DNA from 3 places in the Ureibacillus chungkukjangi genome. Region 1 is predicted to be linked to each of the others. Evidence: riboswitches for the same ligand, from Rfam matches in the RefSeq annotation. Region 1 holds a riboswitch; each other region holds the start of a gene.
The links. Region 1 has a riboswitch for cobalamin ahead of metE (5-methyltetrahydropteroyltriglutamate--homocysteine S-methyltransferase). Riboswitches for the same ligand answer to the same signal wherever they lie in the genome.

Region 2: linked by a shared signal. The riboswitch ahead of LG296_RS11855 (hypothetical protein) and the one ahead of metE (5-methyltetrahydropteroyltriglutamate--homocysteine S-methyltransferase) in region 1 are both predicted to bind cobalamin.
Region 3: linked by a shared signal. The riboswitch ahead of LG296_RS04190 (iron ABC transporter permease) and the one ahead of metE (5-methyltetrahydropteroyltriglutamate--homocysteine S-methyltransferase) in region 1 are both predicted to bind cobalamin.

What each region holds. Positions count from the first base shown of each region.
Region 1 is NZ_CP085009.1:3,695,613-3,703,253, reverse strand. Features, by position in the region: gene LG296_RS18280 (sigma-70 family RNA polymerase sigma factor) at 1-503, shown strand, start outside; gene LG296_RS18275 (helix-turn-helix transcriptional regulator) at 488-895, shown strand; gene LG296_RS18270 (FtsW/RodA/SpoVE family cell cycle protein) at 885-2,198, shown strand; gene LG296_RS18265 (peptidase E) at 2,267-2,971, shown strand; cobalamin riboswitch at 3,048-3,224, shown strand; gene metE (5-methyltetrahydropteroyltriglutamate--homocysteine S-methyltransferase) at 3,377-5,677, shown strand; gene LG296_RS18255 (hypothetical protein) at 5,695-5,931, shown strand; gene LG296_RS18250 (acyl-CoA thioesterase) at 5,907-6,338, shown strand; gene LG296_RS18245 (response regulator transcription factor) at 6,418-7,068, opposite strand; gene LG296_RS18240 (sensor histidine kinase) at 7,074-7,641, opposite strand, start outside.
Region 2 is NZ_CP085009.1:2,383,002-2,390,642, reverse strand. Features, by position in the region: gene dacB (D-alanyl-D-alanine carboxypeptidase/D-alanyl-D-alanine-endopeptidase) at 1-1,356, shown strand, start outside; gene LG296_RS11875 (endonuclease IV) at 1,451-1,693, opposite strand; gene LG296_RS11870 (metal ABC transporter ATP-binding protein) at 1,839-2,585, shown strand; gene LG296_RS11865 (metal ABC transporter permease) at 2,601-3,464, shown strand; gene LG296_RS11860 (Fur family transcriptional regulator) at 3,461-3,871, shown strand; cobalamin riboswitch at 3,944-4,121, shown strand; gene LG296_RS11855 (hypothetical protein) at 4,282-4,833, shown strand; gene LG296_RS11850 (ABC transporter substrate-binding protein) at 4,830-5,771, shown strand; gene LG296_RS11845 (bifunctional adenosylcobinamide kinase/adenosylcobinamide-phosphate guanylyltransferase) at 5,838-6,404, shown strand; gene cobS (adenosylcobinamide-GDP ribazoletransferase) at 6,416-7,189, shown strand; gene LG296_RS11835 (histidine phosphatase family protein) at 7,162-7,641, shown strand, end outside.
Region 3 is NZ_CP085009.1:811,871-819,511, forward strand. Features, by position in the region: gene LG296_RS04185 (acyl-CoA dehydrogenase family protein) at 217-1,407, shown strand; cobalamin riboswitch at 1,488-1,683, shown strand; gene LG296_RS04190 (iron ABC transporter permease) at 1,872-2,855, shown strand; gene LG296_RS04195 (adenosylcobinamide amidohydrolase) at 2,860-4,320, shown strand; gene LG296_RS04200 (cob(I)yrinic acid a,c-diamide adenosyltransferase) at 4,323-4,883, shown strand; gene LG296_RS04205 ((Fe-S)-binding protein) at 5,187-7,331, shown strand.

The DNA.
Region 1 (7,641 bases):
TGATTGATGAACTAATGCGTACATATGGTCAGGAAATTCAACAGCTTGTTTATTCTTATGTTCATAATGAAACAATTGCTGAGGATTTGACGCAAGAAATATTTGTGAAATGTTTTAAATCATTAGACTCCTTTAAAGGAAAATCCTCCATCAAAACATGGCTTTGGAGAATCGCCATTAATCATTCCAAGGATTACTTGAAAAGCTGGTATAGCAGGAGTGTGAAGGCTGCAGATGATTTTAGTTATATTGCCAATGAAAGTAGCGATAGTATCGAGCAAACAATTATTCAGCAAGATGAGGATGTACAGCTTGCTTATGCTGTCATGCAGTTGCCTATTAAATATCGTGAGGTAATCTATTTATTTTACTACGAGGAATGCTCGATTAAAGAAATTGCAGCTGTACTCGAAGTAAATCAAAATACGATAAAATCTCGATTGCGTAAAGGGAAGTCGGTATTAAAAGAACGATTGGAGGGGTCCAGATGGAAGAACGATTAAAAGGGTTGAAAAAAGCAATGAACACGCATACATTTCGTCAAGTGAAATTTACAGATGAACATCGTCAAAAAGTAAACCAACAAATTGAAGAAATAGATCTTTCAGGGATTATATTTCCTTTATTGACTCAATCGAAAACTGGATTTGAATTAACACAGCTTCTGCATGTTAGGGGGATTAAAAGCATTCTCAATAATGAAGGTGCAATCTATACAACATTGCATGAAGAAGAGTTGCAAGGAATGTTGGAGTCTTACTGGTCCGATGAGGGTGAAAAGCATTATACATTAACTAAAAAAGGACTGAAGGTATTACAAAAGCAACAGCTTGCAAAAAGACGTGAAAATTCTTTAAAGCAATTATTCAATGAGGTGACGCCAAATGAAAATTAGTTACTTTCTGGAAAAGGTATCAGCTCAAATGCACTCTAAGGAAGCAAAGGAATACGTGAAAAGTGAGTTAAGCCAACATATGCAACAATCCAAACAATCCTGGGTAAAAAGAGGATATAGTGAAGTTGAAGCCGAGAAAAAGGCTGTAAAAGAAATGGGTAGTCCATTAACACTTGGGAAATCTCTAAATAAGCTACATAAACCCAAAATAGACTGGATGCTTGTTATCTTGTTAAGTGTTACTCTACTACTCAGTTTTTTACCTATACTGGCACTGGATAAAGGAATGTATTTGGAAATCACAAACTTCACTTTACCAACCATGTTACAAAATAAAACGATTTCTATAATCATTGGCTTTAGTATAGCAATAGGGTTCATGTTTATTGATTATCGAAAACTAAAGAGATACGGTTATTTGTTTTACGGTGTGGGGGTAGGACTGTTAATTGCAATTTCTCAATTTGCGAATAAGATTATAAACGGAGAGTCAATAATTTCTTTAGGGATTATTGATGTCCAGGCATGGGTGGCAATCCCGTTCTTATTAATGGCCTGGGCATCCTTTTTTAGTAATTCAGCCTTTAAATTATGGAAAGGTATAGCCCTATATGTATTTTCAATTTACTTTTTACTTTTTATTCCGAGTTTATCTATGATTTTTATCTATTCGGTCTTTGTGGCTGTTTTATTCCTGAAAAGTCGTTTTTCTCTTAAAGAGAAAATATGTACAGTGGGAGCAGTTATTCTAATTGTAATTGGAGTAGTATTTTACCATATTATAGCTTTTAGAAATGGTAGTCTTGCCAATTATCAGATCAGTAGAATATTGGGTTTTATAAGCCCGAACAAGTATGCTGATGAAAGCGGCTATATCTATGTAACTTTAGAAAATGCCATGAAAAGTGCAGGTTTATTTGGAGCAGAAAATTTGATGAATCTCCCTGATCCGCATACAAATCTTGTCCTTGGAAACATAATTCAAACATATGGTTTTTTAGCTGGAATAGTTTTATTTGCTATATTATCAATATTTCTCATAAGGTTTTGGTTGATATCAAGGGCTATCAAAGACCCTTTTGGAAAATTACTCACTATTGGAGGCGTAACGCTATTTGCTACCCAATTCCTTTATAGTGTAGCCATGAATTTTGGGTTAGTCCCTGTTAGCACAATGTCCTTGCCATTTATGAGCTATGGCATTATGCCGACTGTGTTAAATGCGTTTATCGTTGGGATAGTATTAAGCGTATATAGAAGAAAACATTTTATCCCCTTAAAAGAGGATTATCAGGCAAGTTAATCTAAATAAATAATAGTAACGCTAATCGGACAAAGACCGATTGGCGTTTTTTTGGAAGGAGGGTAATTATGAGACAAATCATAGCGATGGGCGGAGGAGGCTTCTCTATGGAACCCGACAATCTAGCCCTAGATGAGTATATTTTGAAGCAGGTAAACAAAGAGATTCCAAAGGTTTGTTTTGTTCCGACGGCTGGAGGAGATCAGGACAATTATATTGAGAGATTTTACAGAGCATTTCATAGCTTAAATTGTGAAACAAACCATTTATCTTTATTTGATGCAAACTTTGAGAAGCTTGAAGAATTTGTATTTGAACAGGATATCATTTATGTTGGTGGCGGGAGCACTAGAAATATGCTTGTGCTATGGAAGGAATGGGGCTTAGATGATATTTTGAGAAGGGCATATGAAAAAGGAATCGTTCTTGCTGGTTTAAGTGCAGGCTCAATTTGTTGGTTTGAGGAAGGCTTAACAGACCCATTGAATGGACCTTTATATAAAATAGATTGCTTGGGATTGTTAAAAGGGAGCAATTGCCCACATTACGATGGGGAAAATAAGCGCAGGCCATCCTATCAGCAATTAATCTTAGCCGATGAAATAAAAGCAGGCTATGGAGTGGATGATGGAGTAGCGTTACATTTTATCGATGAAGCTTTAACAAAAACAGTTAGCTCAAGACCAGAAGCAAGGGCATATTATGTGAAACATGAGGGCAGTGAAGTTGTAGAAAGTGAAATTACACCAATCTATTTAGGTGGGAATGGATAAGGTTAAATCTGTAATGTGAGATTTCTGAAATTTTAGTTTATAAAAATAGCTATATATGATATAGTGAAAAACAATTACATAACGTGTAAGAATAGGTGCTTATGAGAATAAGCTTAAAAGGGAAGCTTGGTGCAAATCCAACACTGTCCCGCAACTGTAATTCGGAGCGAATCTGTTAGCCACTGTGAAAACGGGAAGGCATGAGGAGCGTTGATGATAAGTCAGGAGACCTGCCTAATTCTAGTACACACCCAATGCCTACGTGGAAATAGGTGGTGTTCTGTGCGAAATAATCGTAAATTTCTTTTACGCTTTTTTAGTCATGCATAGATAAATCCGAAGCTATTTCTGAACATAGAAATAGCTTTTTTCTTTTGGGTTATGTAGAAAAAAGGAGGCGTATATATGAATGTCGTAAGTACAGTAGTTGGTTACCCTTATATAGGTGAAAACCGTGAATGGAAAAGGATTGTTGAAGGATTTTGGAAAAAAGAACTAACAGAGCAACAATTTGAACAGCAGATGAAAGCAATACGTTTGGAGCATATCCAGCGCCAGCAAGCTTTAGGCTTAGATTTAATACCTATCGGTGATTTTACCTATTACGATCGTATGCTTGATCTAGCGATGATGTTTAATATTATTCCAAACCGCTATAATAACTTGCTAGAAAAAGAATCTGCACTCACTTGTTATTATGCAATGGCAAGAGGAACAGAACAGGCTGTAGCTTGTGAAATGACTAAATGGTTTAATACCAATTATCACTATATTGTGCCTGAGTATGAAGGCCAGCATTTATATGTAACCGAAAATAGATTGTTAGCTTACTTTTTAGAGGCAAAAGAAGAGCTAGGCCTTCTAACAAAACCGACTTTAATTGGACCCTATACCTTTGTTGATTTATCAAAGGGATATGATGAGAAAACACGTGCAGCGTTTATATTAGCTCTCATTCCTCTTTATGCTCAGGTTTTAAAAGAGCTGGTAGACGCTGGAGCGGAGTGGATTCAACTAGAGGAGCCCTCACTAACGAAGAGTCTGTCATCTAAGGAAGCGCGGTTAGTAGAAGAAATCTATAAACAACTAACAGAGGCAGTCCCAGAGGCAAACATAATGCTGCAAACTTATTTTGAAGCGTTGACAAACTATGAAAATCTTATTCAATTGCCTGTTGCAGGGATTGGTCTTGACTTTGTTCATGGAAAAAAAGAAAACCTGGAGGCGCTTCGAAAATCAGGCTTCCCGAAAGACAAAGTATTAAATATCGGTATAGTAAATGGTCGAGATATTTGGTCTGCCAATTTAGCTGAAGTGGCAAGTGATGTCCAAGCCATCCTTAATTTAAGTAATGCTAACGATTTATGGGTTAGTAGTTCTTGTAGTTTGCAGCATGTACCTGTTACAACGGCTAATGAGCGAAAGCTGGATTCCGTTTTACTTAACGCCCTATCATTTGCCGATGAAAAGATAAACGAAATCGTTCATGTCGCACATTTCTTGAGCACTCAGCACTGGGCAAAAGAGGGGATTGTATCAGAAAGTATGGAATGCATTAGAGCCCTTGCTACACATCCGGTTAGAAACAATGCTCGTGTAAATGATTTAGTTAAATCAATTTCAAATCAGGATTTCGTAAGGTTAGAAAGCTTTGAAGAACGCCGTGAAATTCAAAAAACAGCATTAGGATTGCCTGATTTTCCAACGACGACAATTGGTAGTTTTCCGCAATCACCAGCAGTAAAGAAAACACGTGCAGCCTGGCGGAAAAATGAGCTTACAAATGAGGAATATGCAGCCTTTATAAAAGAGGAAACTGCGCGTTGGATTGCTATTCAGGAAGAAATCGGTCTAGATGTATTAGTCCATGGAGAATTTGAGAGAACAGATATGGTCGAGTATTTTGGGGAGCAGCTAACTGGATTCGCCTTTACTGAAAAAGCCTGGGTAGTTTCCTACGGGTCACGCTGTGTGAAGCCACCAATTATTTATGGGGATGTTGAGTGGTCAGAGGCAATGACCGTGAAGGAAGTAGTGGATGCTCAAAGCCTAACGTCTAAATATGTAAAAGGGATGTTAACGGGACCTGTTACGATTTTGAATTGGTCATTTGTTCGAAATGATATTCCTCGAGAAGCAGTTGCTAACCAAATTGCGCTAGCGCTACGCAAAGAAGTAGAGGCCTTGGAACAAGCGGGCATTCAAATTATTCAGGTAGATGAGCCAGCCCTGCGTGAAGGCCTGCCACTTCGAAGAGAAGATTGGTCAACTTATTTAGAGTGGGCGGTTAATGCGTTTAAACTGGCAACATCCAGTGTGAAAAATGAAACCCAGATTCATACACATATGTGCTATTGCGAGTTCAACGATTTTTTAGATCCGATTCGAGCTCTTGATGCAGATGTGATTTCATTGGAAACATCAAGAAGTCATGGAGAATTGATTGCCTCACTAAAAGAAAATCCATACGAGCTAGGAATAGGTCTAGGTGTTTATGATATTCACAGTCCACGTATACCTCAGGTTGAAGAGATGGAAACTATTTTAAAGGAAAGTCTGGAAGTCTTATCGAAGGAGCAGTTTTGGGTAAACCCTGATTGTGGTCTGAAAACTAGACAGGAATCGGAAACAATAGCGGCACTAAAAAGAATGGTTCAAGCAGCAAAACTACTACGAGATAGTTCTCGGAAAACGTTGGTAAACTAATCTAGGAGCTAAAATTCATGTCAATCCAAGCAATTCGGTATTATGAGGAAAAATTTAAAGAGTATATTATGAGCTCATTAGTAGTTGAACAATTTAGCTCCGTAAATCAATTACTGGAAGATTTAATAAACGAAAACCCAGAAGATCACAAAATCATCCATTATGCATATATCAATGTAAAAAAAGAATTAACAGGTTTTATAGAGGATAGTGGTAACGGGGAGGATTTATGCGAACAATCCAAGCACATTTAATTTTACCGCCAGATACAAATCACCATGGCACTATTTTTGGTGGTAAAGTACTTGCTTATATAGATGAGGTAGCGGCAATTACGTCTATGAAGTATTCAGGTGGCAATACAGTCACGGTATCCATCGACTCTGTGGATTTTCTATCTCCAGCTAGAGTAGGCGATATTTTGGAATTGGAAGGAACTGTCGTTTATACAGGTAAAACTTCTCTTACTGTATTTGTTAGAGTTACTGCTTTTCAAGTAGAAACCGGGGAAAGCACTTTAACAACCGAATCCTTTGTCACAATGGTGGCTGTTGATGAAGGCGGAAAACCTCGGGAGGTTCCACAGATTGTAATAGAAACAGAGGAACAAAGACTTCTTTACGAACAAGTAAAGCTTCGCCGAGAGCTAAAAGGGAAATAAAAGGGCATTAACTGTTTTAGCAAAAAGCGAATATAGAATCACTAGTAGAGCCAACATTAACTATAGGTTGGCTCTGTTTTTAATCAGCGATCAAGCCATGTCTCACAGCATACGCAGCAAGCTGAACACGGTTATCAAGCTGAAGTTTCTCGAGCAAATTTTTTATATGGTTTTTCACTGTATTCTCGGCTATGAAAAACGCTTGTGCAATTTGTTTGTTCGTGTCCCCGTTTGCTACCTTTGAAAGAATCTCACACTCTCTCGGCGTCAAAGTATTAGGGCTGGGTTCATCATCATAGCTACTGCCCGTGCGAAATCGATACAATAATCGACTGGCAATCTCTCGTGAAATTTCTGTTTGATTCCCTAGAAGTGCATGAAGATACTCAATCCAGTCATCAGGCTCCATATTTTTTAATAGATACCCCTGTGCACCAAACTGTATTGCTGTAAATAAGTCCTTTACATCATCAGATACCGTTAACATAACAACGTGGATTTGAGGATACGATAAGCGAATTTTCCTTACTGCTTCAAGTCCGTTCAATCTAGGCATATTGATATCTAATAGAAGTAAATCAGGCTGAAGCTCCCCACATAGCTCATAGGCCTCCAGTCCATCTGTCGCTTCGCCTACGATCGAAAATGATTCGTCAGCTTCCAGTACACTTCGAATTCCTTCCCTTGCTAGAGGATGGTCGTCCGCGATTATTAAACGATAGCACTCCATAATTATCACTCCTTTTTTACAATTATTTCCGTCCCATATGGGTGTCTATTTCTAATTTCAAGTACTCCACCAAGCTGCTTTGTGCGTTCTTCCATCATTGATAGACCGTATTGCTTGTTGGATTTCTTAGAGAAATTAATGCCACGACCATCATCAGAAATCTTTAATTGCCATCCATCTTTCATCTCCTCAATAATTACCTTCGCTTTTGAAGCATCTGCATGCTTTCGGATATTGGCAAAGGCTTCTTGAATAATGGCGAAGATTTGGATTTCCTCCTTGGTGGTAAAGAATCCTTGAGGAATTTGTATAGCTTCCTCTACCTCAACACCAGTCAACGAGCTCCATTCAGCTAGCCATTTATTTATCCTGGAATTTAGAGAATCATCAATTTCAGGCTCTGATCGCAAATTGAAAATTGCTTGGCGTACATGATTATCAATAGTGGAAAGGGCACGAGATGCAGCTTCTGTATCCCCTTTTTTTAGCTTGATATTCATAAAGAAAATAGATTGAGCAATCCCATCGTGAAGCTCTCGAGCCAGTCTTTCCCGTTCCTCATATACGGCACGT
Region 2 (7,641 bases), 1.3 Mb from region 1:
GATATAGAAAATACTATTCAGACACAGTTGGGAAATCAAAATATTAGCGTGTCATTACGTGATGTGGACAGTGGCGAGTTGATCTATATGAAAAACGGTGATGTGGCTATGAAGCCGGCTTCTACTTTAAAGCTATTAACAGCTTCTGCTGCACTCGAAATGCTTGGACCGGACTATCGCTTCCAAACCAAGCTCTATATCGATGGAGAAGTTGAAGGGAAAGTGCTAAACGGTGATATCTATGTTAAAGGTGGGGGCGATCCAACTTTACAAAAGAAGGATTTCACTTTTATGGCCGATATTTTAATGTTCTATGGAATTCAGCAAATTAATGGAAATCTATATGGGGATGAGTCTTTATTTTTAGGAGAGCAGCTTACACCAGGAATTGCAAAGGATGACGAAAGCTATTATTTTGCAGCAAGAACATCAGCTTTATCGATGTCACCAGATAATGATTACGATGCAGGGACCATTATTATAAATGTAAACGCTGCTTCCAATGTTGGTGGTCGACCAACCTTCAGTGCTGAACCGAGTTTGAGCGGAATGATTATAAATAATCTTGCGGTAACTGTTAACAAAGGCCAAAAAAATAGCATTGAAATATTACGTGAGCATCGAACAAATCGAATTACAATCACTGGAAATATCCCTTTAAACACAAGCTTTAAGGATTGGGTCACTTTAAATGACCCTACCATCAATACTTTGCATGCTATTAGAGAGTCCTTTGAGGCGTCTGGACTAGCCTTTGCAGATACTATGAAAATCGACAGAGGTATCGTTCCAAAGGGCGCAAATTCAATTTATACAAAGTATTCCCTGCCTTTAAAGTCATTAATGTATCCATTTTTAAAGCTTAGCAACAATAGTATGGCGGATATCTTCATCAAAACAATGGGAAGGGAATTCAATGGGAAAGGGGATACGATTGAAGGACTAGCAGCCTTAAAGGAGCATGGCATTTCTATCGGTTTAAATATGGAAAACTGGAGCTTTGAGGATGGCTCAGGTATGTCCCACGCTAACAAAGTGACTGCTAATGAACTCTCTCTGCTATTGACCAAAATAGATGAAAGTCCTTCATTTAAATTCCTTCACTCAAGCTTACCAATTGGTGGACAAACCGATCGAATTATTGGGGGATCATTAAAAAATCGTTTTACTCAAGAAAATTACAAAAATCGAGTGATTGCAAAAACAGGTCATATTTCAGGAGTCTATACATTAGCAGGCTATGTAAAGGCAAACAGCGGAAGGACTTTTGCTTTTACTATTATGACTCAAAACCAGACATCTGTTCGATTGAACGCTATTGATGAAGTCGTGAAAAAAATAATTTTACAATATTAAAAAGAGGTTTCTTCTCAAAGAAGCCTCTTTTTTGCAGCTAAGTATAATGGTTAAGGTCTTAATGAAAGTCCGAGTTTTCTAGTGAATCTCATTTTTAATAGCTCTCTAAATATTTTAGTAGCTTTTTTAGTTTCTTTTTTCCAATAATCGTTTCTACATCTCTTAAAAATGAATTGGGTATGCCAGTAAATAACCAAGTGATGGAGGCACGCTGAGATAAGGGTCTTAAACGTTGTACCTCTTCAATCGTTAAATCAATCCCATATTCTCTTGAAAACTTCACAATTTCTCGATCTGATTTAGAAAGAAATTGTTCAATAAACTCGATCTGTTTCAAAAATATAACATCCTTTCAAGGCGCTTTACAAAAATCTTCAAGCTTTACATAAAAACTAAGTAAACTTACTTTACTTTTGGCTAGGAATGAACTATACTAACAAGTTGTAAATCGTAATGATTATGAATTAGAAAGAAGAGAAAATATGAGTCAAACATTAATTGATATGAAGAACGTTTCCTTTCAATATGAATATACACAAGTTTTAAAAAACATTTCGTTAAAGGTCGAGGAAGGAGATTTCCTTGCCATCCTTGGTCCAAATGGTTCAGGTAAGTCGACTTTGTTAAAGCTATTACTAGGATTATTAAAGCCGATGACAGGAGAAGTTCAGCTTTTTGGCCAAACAAATGAAACATTCCATAATAGAGAGTGGATTGGCTATGTTTCTCAAAAATCCAATGCATTCAACTCAGGCTTTCCAGCAACTGTTGAAGAGGTTGTTAAAAGTGGTTTAACAAAAAAAATTGGCCTATTTAAAAGAATGCCAAAGGATGTTAATAGTAAAGTGATAGCGGCGCTAAGCTCAGTTGGTATGGAGCAATTCCTAACTCGTAATATTGGTCAGCTATCAGGTGGACAGCAGCAAAGGGTGTTTATCGCGCGTGCTCTTATTTCAGATCCTAAGGTATTGATTTTAGATGAGCCAACTGTAGGAATCGATCACGAAAATGTCCAATCATTTTATGATATGCTTGCAAAGCTTAACGAGGAACAAAATAAGACAATTATTTTAGTTACTCATGATGTTGATACGGTATCCAACCGAATCAGTCATGTTGCCTGCTTAAATCAAACGATTCATTTCCATGGCTTTAAAAAGGAGTTTGATACAATTTCTCAAACTCAATTAGACAATTGGTATGGACATTCCGTTAGAAAGATTCATTAATGAGGAGAAGGCAAAATGATTGAAGCAATTTTAAACTATGAATTTTTACAAAATGCCTTTATCTCTGGGCTAATTATTGGAGTTATTGCACCGTTACTAGGTGTATTTATAGTAGTAAGAAGAATGTCACTAATCGCAGACGCGTTATCTCATGTTACGTTAGCAGGGATAGCGGGAAGCTTATACTTAAGTCAGAGCTTCTCAGCATTAATACTTTTAAATCCAATTTATTTAGGAATTGTTGCTGCAGTTAGCGGCTCTATATTAATCGAGCGATTGCGTCGACTTTACAAGCATTATGAAGAGCTCGCGATTCCGATTATTATGTCGGCAGGGATTGGTTTGACTGCGATTTTTGTTTCATTGGCAAGCGGCTTTAACACGGATTTAATGAGCTATTTATTTGGTTCGGTTTCAGCTGTCTCGAGGCAAGACCTATGGGTTGTAGTAAGTATTGCCATTGTGGTCATTATATTTATCTTTTTATTCTTTAAAGAAATGTTTGTCTTAGCCTTTGATGAAGAATATGCCCATGCAAGTGGGCTACCAGCAAAATGGATTCATTTCTTATTCATGCTTGTAGTGGCATTAGTGATTGCTGCAAGTATGCGAATTGTTGGGATTTTATTGGTTTCATCATTAATCACTTTACCTGTTGCAGCGAGTATGCGAATTGCAAAAGGATTTAAACAAACGATTATCTATTCGATTCTTTTCGGGGAAGCGGCTGTTATAATAGGGTTAATAAGTGCGTATTATTTGAACCTCGCACCGGGGGGAACAATCGTAGTAACATCAATTATAATTTTATTGATTGTGATCCTCGTTAAAAAGCTTTTACTTAAAACAAATGCAAAAGAAAGGGGAGCAGTTAAGTGAATTTAACAAAAGCATGGGAAATATTAAAGGATAATGGTTATAAAAAAACAGATAAACGAGAGTTAATATTGAATATGTTCGAAGAAACTGAAAAATATTTAACTGCAAAGGATCTCTTATCTGTTTTGAAAAAAGATTTTCCTGGCATGAGCTTTGATACAATATATCGTAATTTATCTACATTTGTTGATCTTGGTATTTTAGAAGAAACAGAGTTGAATGGTGAAAGAAATTTCCGTATGCAATGTGAATCTGATCACCACCATCATCACTTTATTTGCATGGAATGCGGGAATGTAAAGGAAATTTCAATTTGTCCAATGGAAATGCTAAATGAAAAGCTTCCAGGATATACAATTGAAGCCCATAAATTCGAAATCTATGGAAAATGCACAAGCTGCAATTAGTCATAAGTAATGTTTAGTTATAAATTTAAATACTATTATTTTGAAAAATATGTTATATTGCTTTTAAGTGAATATTGTTTGCAGGAAAAAGATGCGTATTAACGCTTAATTGGGAATTCGGTTAAATGCCGAAGCTGTATCCGCAACTGTATGTGTTAGTTTTGAAGAATAAGCCACTGTCTCAGGATGGGAAGGCTCTTTGAAATGCTATGCACAAGCCAGGAGACCTATCCTTTTCTGATCGTAACAAACCTCTTCGGAAATAAAGGGAATGTACGGCATAATTGAATGAATCTATTTGTATAAGTTTGTTCTGTAATCTTTTGCCATCCGTTATTTGGGTGGCTTTTTATATTCTCTGAAATCTGAATTGGTCATTCACTAATCAAAATTTCATGGAGGTGAGGATAATTCGAAAGGATATTCGCTATAGCTGCTATCCGTTTATGCGTGAAAAAGGAAGTTTGGTTGATTATGAAATTCGAACAGATTCACTTACAACTAGAGTCGGAGCGATTTTGCCAATGTTAAATACAGATGAAGCATGCAAAGATGTGTATGAGGATTTACAAGTCATCCAGCCACTATGCTATCATTTGAACGGCTCTGTACGTGGGAAATTGGCGATTTCACAGGAAGATTTACAATGGTTGAGTAGTCGCTATGATTATTATGTTGAAGAGGTAGGAGAAGTGATTAAGCAATTTTTATTGCCTCAAGGTAGTGAAGTGGGTTCCTTGCTTCATATCTGTCGTAGCGAAGCAAAAAAATCCTACCGTGCGCTACATAAAGTAAGCGAAGAACGTGATGTACCTGAAATATTGTTCGATTACTTGGGGTTACTTGCAAACGTATTTTTTGTAATGGCTGTCTATTCAAATCAAAAGCATGAAGTAAAGGAAATTCCATTTATAAGTAAATCTTACCCAACAAAGAAAAAAAGAAAAGAGGAAATACGATGAAAGCTATAAACAAAAAATGGCTAGCACCTCTAGCTATTTCATTATTATTAGTTGGTTGTTCAACTTCAGTTGAGCCAGCCAAAAAAGATGATGCGAGCACTACAGAAGAATCTGGTGCTTATACAGTGATTGATGATCGTGGAGTGGAAGTGACGTTTGAGGAAGTACCAAAAACAATCGTATCCTTACAACCAAGTAATACTGAAATTTTATTTGAATTAGGGGTAGGCGAGCAAATAATCGGTGCAACGGAATTTGATACATACCCTGAAGAAGCACTTGAAATTGAACGTATTTCAGATTCTATGACTATTAATACCGAAAGAGTAGTTGAATTGCAGCCTGACGTAATATTTGCATATACAGTTGGGGAAGAAACACATATCGAACAATTAGATAATGCTGGGCTGAAGGTATTTGTTATTCAAACTGCTTCAACTATCGAAGATGTTTATGGAGATATTGAGCAAATTGCAGAAGTATTAAAAGTTGAAGAAAAAGCAGATGAAATTGTTACTGGAATCGAAAATCAAATTGAAGCGGTTCAAGAAAAAACGGTCTCTCTAGATAAAAAGGAAAAAGTTTACTTTGAAATCTCGCCATCGCCTGATATTTGGTCAGTTGGCTCTGGTACTTTCCAGCAAGAGCTAATTGAAGCTGCTGGAGTTGAAAACATTTATGCCGATCAGCAAAGCTGGTTTGCAGTATCAGAAGAAGATTTAATTATTCGTAATCCAGAAGCGATTATAACTACTGTAAATTATAGTGAGGATCCAAAAGGCGAAATTTTAGCACGTGAAGGATGGTCAAATATTACGGCTGTTCAAAATGAAGAGGTTTATGAACTGAACGCTGATATCTTAGATCGTCCAGGACCACGAATCGGGGAAGCGATTGAACTAATTGCTTCAACCATTTATCCGGAAATTTTTAACTAAGTGAAATGTAAGGAGCAAATTCTTAAGTTGAATTTGCTCTTTTCGAATTTTAAGGAGAAGGTACAAATGAGTAAACTCATCTTTATAACTGGTGGCGTTCGAAGTGGTAAAAGTGCTTTCGCTGAGGATTATGCCAAGGAGCTCTATCAGAAATTTGAACGCAAAAATTTATATTATATAGCGTCAGGTGTTGCTTTTGATAGAGAAATGACTGAGCGTATCAAACGGCATCAGGCTGATCGTAAAAAGGCGGCTATCCAGTGGAAAACAATAGAAATTCAAGATGAAGTGGTGTTTAGTGAAGTAATTTATCCAGCTAATTCTGTAATTCTATGGGAGTGTATAACAACCTGGTTAAGTAATGTGTTATACAAAACAGAGCAGCTTGACAGTATCGAACGCATAATTGAAATCGAAAAGTATATTAAAACTTTAAAAAAACAGCTACTTCAATGGACCAAGGATGGCGCAATTGTAATACTTGTATCCAACGAAATTTTTGATGAGCAGAGTTCAACCTACTCAGAAGTGAATTACTATCGTTCTCTTTTAGGCATACTTCATCAATGGATTGTACATCACAGTGACGAGGCCTATGAAATGGATTATAGTAAGATTAAACGTTGGAAATAGAGGTGCTTATTTTGAAAAATAGCTTTATTGGATTCCTTTTATCCTTTCAGTTTTTCTCTTCATTGCCCATTCGAAAGCAATTGCCTATGAATCAGAAAACTGTAAGTGCAATGTATGCAATGCTACCAGCTTTAGGGATTTTAATGGGTGGTACGATTAGTGTCCTTTATTTAGTAAATGAACAATATCTACAACTTACGAATTTATTATTTGCTATATTAGTTGTTATTGCCGGTATTGTTATGACCGGGGGCTTACACTTAGATGGATGGATTGATATGGGAGATGCTTATTTCTCATATCAGGACAAAGCGCGTCGTCTTGAAATTTTGGAGGATCCTCGAGTGGGTGCCTTTGGTGCTATTAGTTTAGTAGTGTTGGTGTTATTAAAAATAGGCTTTGTTTTTGAACTACTACATAATGATTCAGAAGGGATCATTATATTTTTCATAGCTGTTCCTCTATTAAGTCGATTAGGACTACTAGTCTACTTTGTTACTACGCATACGATTAAAGAAAAAGGGTTAGCTGCTTACTTTAAATCGCAGGTTAACCCGCAGAAGATATGGACTGCATTCACTATATATACGCTTTTATTTGCTATAATTACATATTTCTACATAGGTATAGTTAGTTACGTATTAGTTACATGCCTACTAGTGTTTGTTACTTTATATCGTAAGTGGACAATTAAGAATTTTGGCGGGATGACTGGAGATTTAGCAGGAGCACTTAACGAAGTGCTGGAGGTGTTCCTATGGGGAATAATTGTATTGTTCATTTAATAAGGCATGAACAAACGGCTGCCAATATAAAAAGAAAATACATTGGCTGGACAGATGAATCAATACTTTCAAAAGAAAATTACTTTGACGTTCCGATAAGAGCAAATGTGGTTTATGGGAGTGATTTAAAGAGGTGTAAAGAAACAGCAGAGCTTTACTTTCCAGCTGCGACTTATTCAGCGAATTCACAACTGCGAGAATTGAATTTTGGAGATTTTGAAATGAAAACCTATGAGGAGCTTCAAGATATTTCGCAGTATCGGCAATGGATTGAGGATCCACAAAATAATACTCCTCCTAATGGCGAAGCCTATCAAGTATTTGTAAAGAGAGTACTTTCTTGTTTTCATCAAATTATTTCAGAGAATAAGGAATATACATTTATCGTTCACGGTGGTGTTATAAGAGCAATACTAGCAAGCTTTGCTCCTGTTGAAGAAGAGTTTCGAAAA
Region 3 (7,641 bases), 1.1 Mb from region 1:
TTAATTCAATGAAAATATCACTATATTTCAATTTAGAAGGAAATTTTTCGGTTATTCTTCAACCCTTAACCACTCCAAAACCGCAATCCATTTTAAGAGACTCACCAGCTTACAATCCATATTAAGTTACTAAGAATTTGACGGATGAAAGAAGCTAAAAGTAAAATAGACTTATAAGATAGAGAGCGGATTTAGTCTGATAAGGAGATGGCGAATTTGAAAGGTTTATTTATTAAGACTGAAGAACAACGAAAATGGTTAAAAAAGCTAGCAACCCTAGAAGCAGAATTCAAAGTTAATGCCCAACAAATTGATGAACAATCAATCTTTCCTCGCGAGCATATTCAAAAGCTACGTGATATCGGGTATACGAAAATTACCTTACCGAAAGAATTAGGTGGCGACGGTTTTACTATTTATGATGCTATTTTGTTACAGGAAACCCTAGCGAGCTACGATGGAAGCACAGCGCTTTCAATAGGCTGGACGGTATTAACGGTGGGTGAATTATTTGAGAATAAATATTGGGAGCCTGCGAAGCTAGCGGCCTTTGCTAAAGAGGTAGAAAAAGGAGCAATTATTAACAGGGCTGTAAGTGAAGCGGCAACTGGCAGTCCGATTCGTGGAGGGCGCCCTGGCACGACGGCAAAACGTGATGTGGACAACTGGATTATTAATGGGCGAAAAAGCTATACGACTGGCTCACCTGAGTTAGACTACTTTTTAACCTCTGCATGGATTGAGGACGAGGAGAAAATCGGCTTCTTTTTAATACATAAAGATACACCAGGGATTTCTATAGAGGAGACCTGGGACGTTATTGCAATGCGTGGAACAGGGAGCCATGATTTAGTGTTGAATGCCGTGAAATTGGATGCATCTGATTTGGTAGAAGTCCCTAACTATACGACAGGCTTCAAATTGAATGGATGGCTGCTCATGATTCCCGCAACATACCTAGGAATTGCACAAGCAGCACGTGACTATGCAATACAATTTGCCAAAACTCATTCACCGAACAGCATTCAAGGGACAATAGCTACGTTACCGAATGTTCAAGCATTGCTTGGTGAAATCGAATTGGAATTAGCCCAAGCCCGATTTGCATTATATGGTGCTGCACAAAGCTATGTGGAATTGAAAGCGAAAGAACAAAAGGGTAAAACGCTAACAGAACAGGAAGGCTTGGTTATTGTTAATGCAGTAAATGTAGCAAAGCATGTTGTCACTAATGCTGCCATTACTGTAGTCGATAAAGCGATGCGAGTAGTTGGAGCAAAAAGCCTACAGCGCTCAAACCCGCTACAACGTTATTACCGTGATGTGCGTGCGGGACTCCATAATCCACCAATGGATGATTTAACGATAAAAAAATTAGCTGAAATGGTACTGAACGAAAAAGCATAATAAAACAAGTTTAATGGATCAATGATACTCGAAAAGTTTTATACATTCTTTTCCATAAATAAAGTATAATAGAGAGAAATAATTTCATAGCTAGTAAAGGTCTTTTTGCAAAGCTTTGCAAAAAGAGTAAAAGGGAAGTTGGTGAAAGTCCAACGCTGTCCCGCAACTGTAAATGGGAGTGCCCCTAAAGTCCACTGTTACGAAAGGCTCGTAATGGGAAGGAGGGGAGCATGATGAACATAAGCCAGGAGACCTGCCTTTATGATAACGATTCAAACCTTACGAGGATAGGGGGAGTACTGCGATTGTAATTCTATTAATTACAAAAGTCTCCCTTTTGACTTGGCTAGGGAGGCTTTTTATTTTTATGAAAACAAAGGTGAAGCAATGAAATACAATTCAATTTCTACTAAAAAATATAATATTGTAAAGAATAGTGTTGGGGTCGTGTTGTGAAAAAGAAAATGGTATTTGCTTATAGTTCATCTATCTTAATTTTATTCGTTAGCATTTGGCTTGGGGTTTCGATTGGCTCTGCAGATATACCTCTTTCAACATTATGGGATAACGAGACCAATCCAAGTGCTTATAGTATATTATGGGGTATTCGAATGCCTCGTGTAATTTTAGCTGGACTTGTCGGGTCGTCACTTGCCATTGCAGGGGCAGCCTTTCAAGGATTACTTAAAAATCCTTTGGCAGATCCATATACACTTGGTATTTCCTCCGGTGCTTCTGTTGGAGCAGTGGCAACGATTTTCTTCAGTCTTTCAATACCGGTACTCGGGTCTTACACTCTGCCGTTATTCGGGATGGTCGGTGCATTTCTTTCAATGATTCTTGTCCTATCCTTTGCAAGACTAATCGACCGTTCTATGAAAATGGAAACACTTATTTTAACAGGGGTCATATTCAGCTCCTTTTTAGGATCCTGTATTTCATTAATGATTGCACTTACAGGCCAACAGCTCCGTGAAATTACAAGCTGGTTACTGGGTAGTGTGTCTATGCGTGGATGGCCATATGTGCAAATGATTCTACCTTTTGTTGTAATTGGTGTTATTTTATTGTGGTTAAATCGTCGAGAATTAAATGCCATGATGTATGGTGATGAACGAGCACAAGCTTTAGGAGTTAATGTGAAGTTGAGAAAGTATTTAATTCTGGCAGGAGGTTCGATGCTAACAGGGGCGGCTGTTTCGGTTTCAGGTACTATTGGCTTTGTAGGATTAGTCGTTCCACATATGACGCGTATGCTTTGGGGTACTGATCATCGTCATTTACTAACGCTGTCATTTTTAAATGGAGCAAGTCTATTGATAATTTGTGATCTTGTTTCTCGAACGATTATCACACCATCTGAACTGCCGATTGGTGTTATTACAGCCTTTATCGGCGCGCCAGTCTTTTCATATATCTTCTTTAAGCAACGAAGAAGTAGGGGGTGAAACTATGCTAAAGGTTCATAATATTTCTGGCGGTTACGGAGCGGCTCCTATTCTATCAGAAATTTCATTTCAAGTTGAAAAGGGAAAAATGATAGGCATACTTGGTCCGAACGGGTGTGGGAAGTCAACGCTATTGAAGGTAATCAGCGGCATAATGAGTCCTACTTTTGGAAATGTCTTCATAGATGGCAAGGAGATAGATCAATACTCAACACGTGAGTTAGCTAAAAAGATGACGATTTTACCGCAATTACACGCAACTGCATTTTCAAGTACGGTACGGGAGACAGTTTCCATTGGTCGATATCCCCATCAATCAGGCTTCTTTTCAAGCTGGAGAGCTGAAGATGAAAGTGCCGTAAAAAAGGCGATGCAGCAAACGGATATTGAGAAATATGAAAATCATTATTTAGAGTTTTTATCGGGTGGGGAGCAGCAACGAGTTTTTATAGCCCAGGCTTTAGCCCAGGCATCTAGTTTACTGCTGCTTGATGAGCCAACGAATCATTTGGATATTGCACATCAAAAGCAAATATTGGATATGATTCGAAAGGAAGTAACTGAAAATGATTTAACCGTTGTGTCCGTTTTCCATGACATTAACCTGGCATCACTCTACTGTGATGAAATACTTTTAATGGAAAAGGGAAAAGTGAGAGCATATGGTGCCCCTCATGAGGTCTTGCTTGAGGAAAAGGTTATGGCTGTTTACGATACAAGGATTTCAATCCAAGCACATCCAGAGCAGCCGAAGCCACAAATGACGATTTTACCTGATTTGCAGGACACCCTTGAAAAAGTAATTACAGTCGAGCATTTAAACATCACCAATGAATATGTTGAATTTAAATCTCCTTTTCCTTTAAAGGTGCTATCATCTGCTGTACATAATGCGGGTATGGGTTGGTTTGCGAATTTTGTAAATCGCACCGTAGCCCCCAATTATGATATTGATAATGTGAAGGAAGAATATTATCAATACTTAGTTGATAAAGACTTTTCCCCGACAAATACAGTTGGTATGATGACTGCTGTTGATACAAAAAAGGCAGTAGTTAAAAACTATAGCATGCCATTTGGTGAAGTAATTGTAGTAGTTACAGCGGGAGTTGGAAATGCCATTGATGTCTCCCAAAGCTATAAACGTAACGATTTCTTTCGTGTTGGTACCATTAACACATGGGTGCTTATTAACGGAAAATTATCGGATGAGGCCTTTGTGCAGGCAATGATGACAGCAACCGAAGCAAAATCAAAAGCGTTGCAGCATGAAGAGGTTTACGATTCAGTTTCGAATACCATTGCGACAGGTACGCCAACAGATAGCTTATTGATTGCCTCAACACAGGCAGGAGAGTTAATGCAATATGGGGGTCCGATTACTGAAGTCGGTCAGGTAATAGGTAAAGGTGTGTTCGAAGCAACCGTAGAGGCAGTTCAATCTTATCGAAAAGGGGATAGATAATTATGAAGCTTTACACAAAAACAGGGGATAAAGGAAAAACAAGTTTAATAGGTGGACGCGTTAATAAGGATGATCTGCGTGTAGAAGCCTATGGCACAATCGATGAGCTAAACTCGTTTATTGGCAAGGCCGTAACGGAATTAGATTCAACAGTTTTTAAAGATTTACTAGAAGACCTTGAAACAATTCAGCATGAGCTATTTGACTGTGGTGGTGATTTAGCAAATGTCATGAAGGAACGAAAAATAACATTGCAGGAAGCATCTATTGAGGTATTGGAAAAAAGAATTGATGCCCTATCTGATGAAGCGCCGCCTTTAAAGAGATTTATCTTACCTGGTGGCACACCGGCAGCTGCAACACTTCATATTGTAAGAACAGTGACACGTAGAGCAGAAAGACAAGTAGTAACACTTTTAAATGAAGTAGAGGATGCGCCTGCTATTATCCAGAGATATCTAAATCGTTTATCGGATTACTTCTTTGCCGCTGCACGTGTTGTAAACTTCCGTTCGAATGTAAAAGATATTGAGTATATTCGTAGTGGAGATGTATTTAAATAATTTGAGTGAGAAAACAATCCTTCTTAAACGGGATTGTTTTTTTATTAGCTTAGAGGGCTTATTTAATCACTGTTATTATAGTGAGAATAATACTATAGCATAGAAAAAAGATGTATATTTAACAAAGTATCAATATATTATTAGAAATTTTCGAACAATAGATTGACTGAATGCTCATTCATATTTTACAATAGAGACATAAAAATGAGAGGTTTTGAATTAACTAATATTATAGATTATTTTAAGGCTACTCAGGAAAAGTTATTTTGGACAAAGGGGAAAAGGCAAAAAGGGGGAGAAGACATGAATGGATTACTAATTGCAAATTGGGTGATGTTTGCAGCGGTTGTATTATACGCATTAGGACTATTCTTCTATCTAGTTAAATCACGCTATGAGTTCATTCAACTTGGTAGAAAAGAAGAGTTTGAGTTAAAGCTAAAGGAACGTATTGGGGATTTAGCTGAAAAGGTATTTGGACAATCCAAGCTTTTGAAAGATAAAAAAATGGGCTTAGTCCACGTTGCCTTCTTCTACGGATTCTTATTAGTTCAATTAGGGGCAATAGATTTAATTTGGAAGGGACTAGCACCGGATTCACATTTACCGCTTGGTGGATTATATCCTGTATTTACCTTCTTCCAGGAAATTGTAGTATTAACTATTTTAATTGCTGTAGCGGTAGCGTTTTACCGCCGTTATATGGAAAAGCTTGTTCGTCTTAAAAGAGGCTTTAAAAACGGTTTAGTGTATTTGTTTTTAAGTGTTCTAATGTTCGCTACTCTAATCGGTAACGGGATGGCACTTATTTGGCACGGACATGCTTTAACTTTAGCAGAACCAGTTGCATCTAGCATCGCTTGGGCTTTCCAATGGATGTCACCAACGGCAGCTGCTGTTGTATTCTTCGTAATGTGGTGGGCACATTTAATAGCACTTCTTGCCTTCCTTGTATATATTCCACAAGGAAAGCATTTCCACTTAATTACAGGTACAATCAATGCTGTAGTAAACCGCCAAGATCGTATCGGGACACTACGCCCTATTGACTTTGCTGCACTTGAAGAAGCAGAGGATGAGGCAGAAATGCCAGCACTTGGCGTCGGTAAAATTACTGACTTTACTCAAAAGCAAATGCTAGATTTATATGCATGTGTGGAATGTGGTCGCTGTACGAATATGTGTCCAGCAACAGGAACAGGTAAAATGCTTTCTCCTATGGACTTAATCGTGAAGCTTCGAGATCACTTAACATTTACTGGGGCAGTAACTACGAAGCAAAAGCCTTGGGTACCAGCATTTGCATTTAATAATACGCAAGGAAATCAGCTTGCTATGGCGGCTGGAGCTGAGGGTGCTGTTATTGAAGATATTTATAGCCCATCATTAATTGGGGATGTTATCACAGAAGAAGAAATTTGGGCATGTACAACTTGCCGTAACTGTGAGGACCAATGTCCGGTAATGAACGAGCATGTCGATAAAATTATTGACCTTCGCCGTTACTTAACAATGACTGAAGGTAAAGTAAATTCTGATGCACAACGCGCTATGAATAATATCGAGCGTCAAGGAAATCCTTGGGGTCTTAACCGTAAAGAAAAAGAAAACTGGCGAGAGCTTGATTCAACTATTTCGATTCCAACTGTAAAAGAAGCGAAAAAATCTGGTGAAGGCTTTGAGTATTTATTCTGGGTTGGATCAATGGGATCATTCGATAGCCGTTCACAAAAAATCGCTCTATCCTTCGCTCGTTTAATGAACGAAGCTGGCGTGAAATTTGCGATATTAGGAAACAAAGAGAAAAACTCAGGGGATACACCTCGCCGTTTAGGAAATGAGTTTTTATTCCAAGAGTTAGCTACAGCTAATATCGACGAATTCGTGAAAAATGATGTGACGAAAATTGTTACAATCGACCCGCATGCCTACAATATCTTTAAAAATGAGTACAAGGATTTTGGCTGGGAAGGGGAAGTATACCATCATACTGAGCTACTATTCGATTTAGTTAATGAAGGGAAGCTGACATTAAATCATCGAGTAGATGAAACGATTGTGTTCCATGATTCATGTTACTTAGGTCGTTACAATGATGTATATGATGCACCGCGTGAAATTCTAAAAGCTATCCCGGGTGTAAACCTTGTTGAAATGGAGCGTAACCGTGAAACGGCAATGTGCTGTGGAGCTGGTGGTGGTCTAATGTGGATGGAGGAGCACGTAGGAAATCGTGTCAATGTGGCGCGAACAGAACAGGCATTAGCAACAGAAGCATCGATTATTTCTTCTGGCTGTCCGTACTGCTTAACAATGCTTTCAGATGGAACGAAAGCAAAAGAGGTTGAGGAATCAGTTGGCACTTATGATATCGCAGAGCTATTAGAACGTTCTGTATTCGGTGAAAAAATCGTTGAAGTGGTAGAAGAAGAGGCTGTTGAAGTTTAATTCGAAATTAATATGATTTGATGAAAATGTTGATTTTTCTAAGGTATTTAATCATAAAAGAGAATAAAATGTAGATATCTGAAAAATTAAAATTGATTATTAGTTTCATATTTTATAAAATATAGATAAATGCGAAAAGGGAGTTCTAAATGGCTCCCTTTTTTATTAAACATAAATTGAGCGAGCGTTCAGTCAGGTAGGAGTTTCTCGATTATGTTGGGCGTAAAGTGTGTTTTAAGAACAAGGGGATTGTTTTTCATTAATATTAAAGCCCAGCTGTAAAAAAACTCGATAGACAAAGGGGATGTAG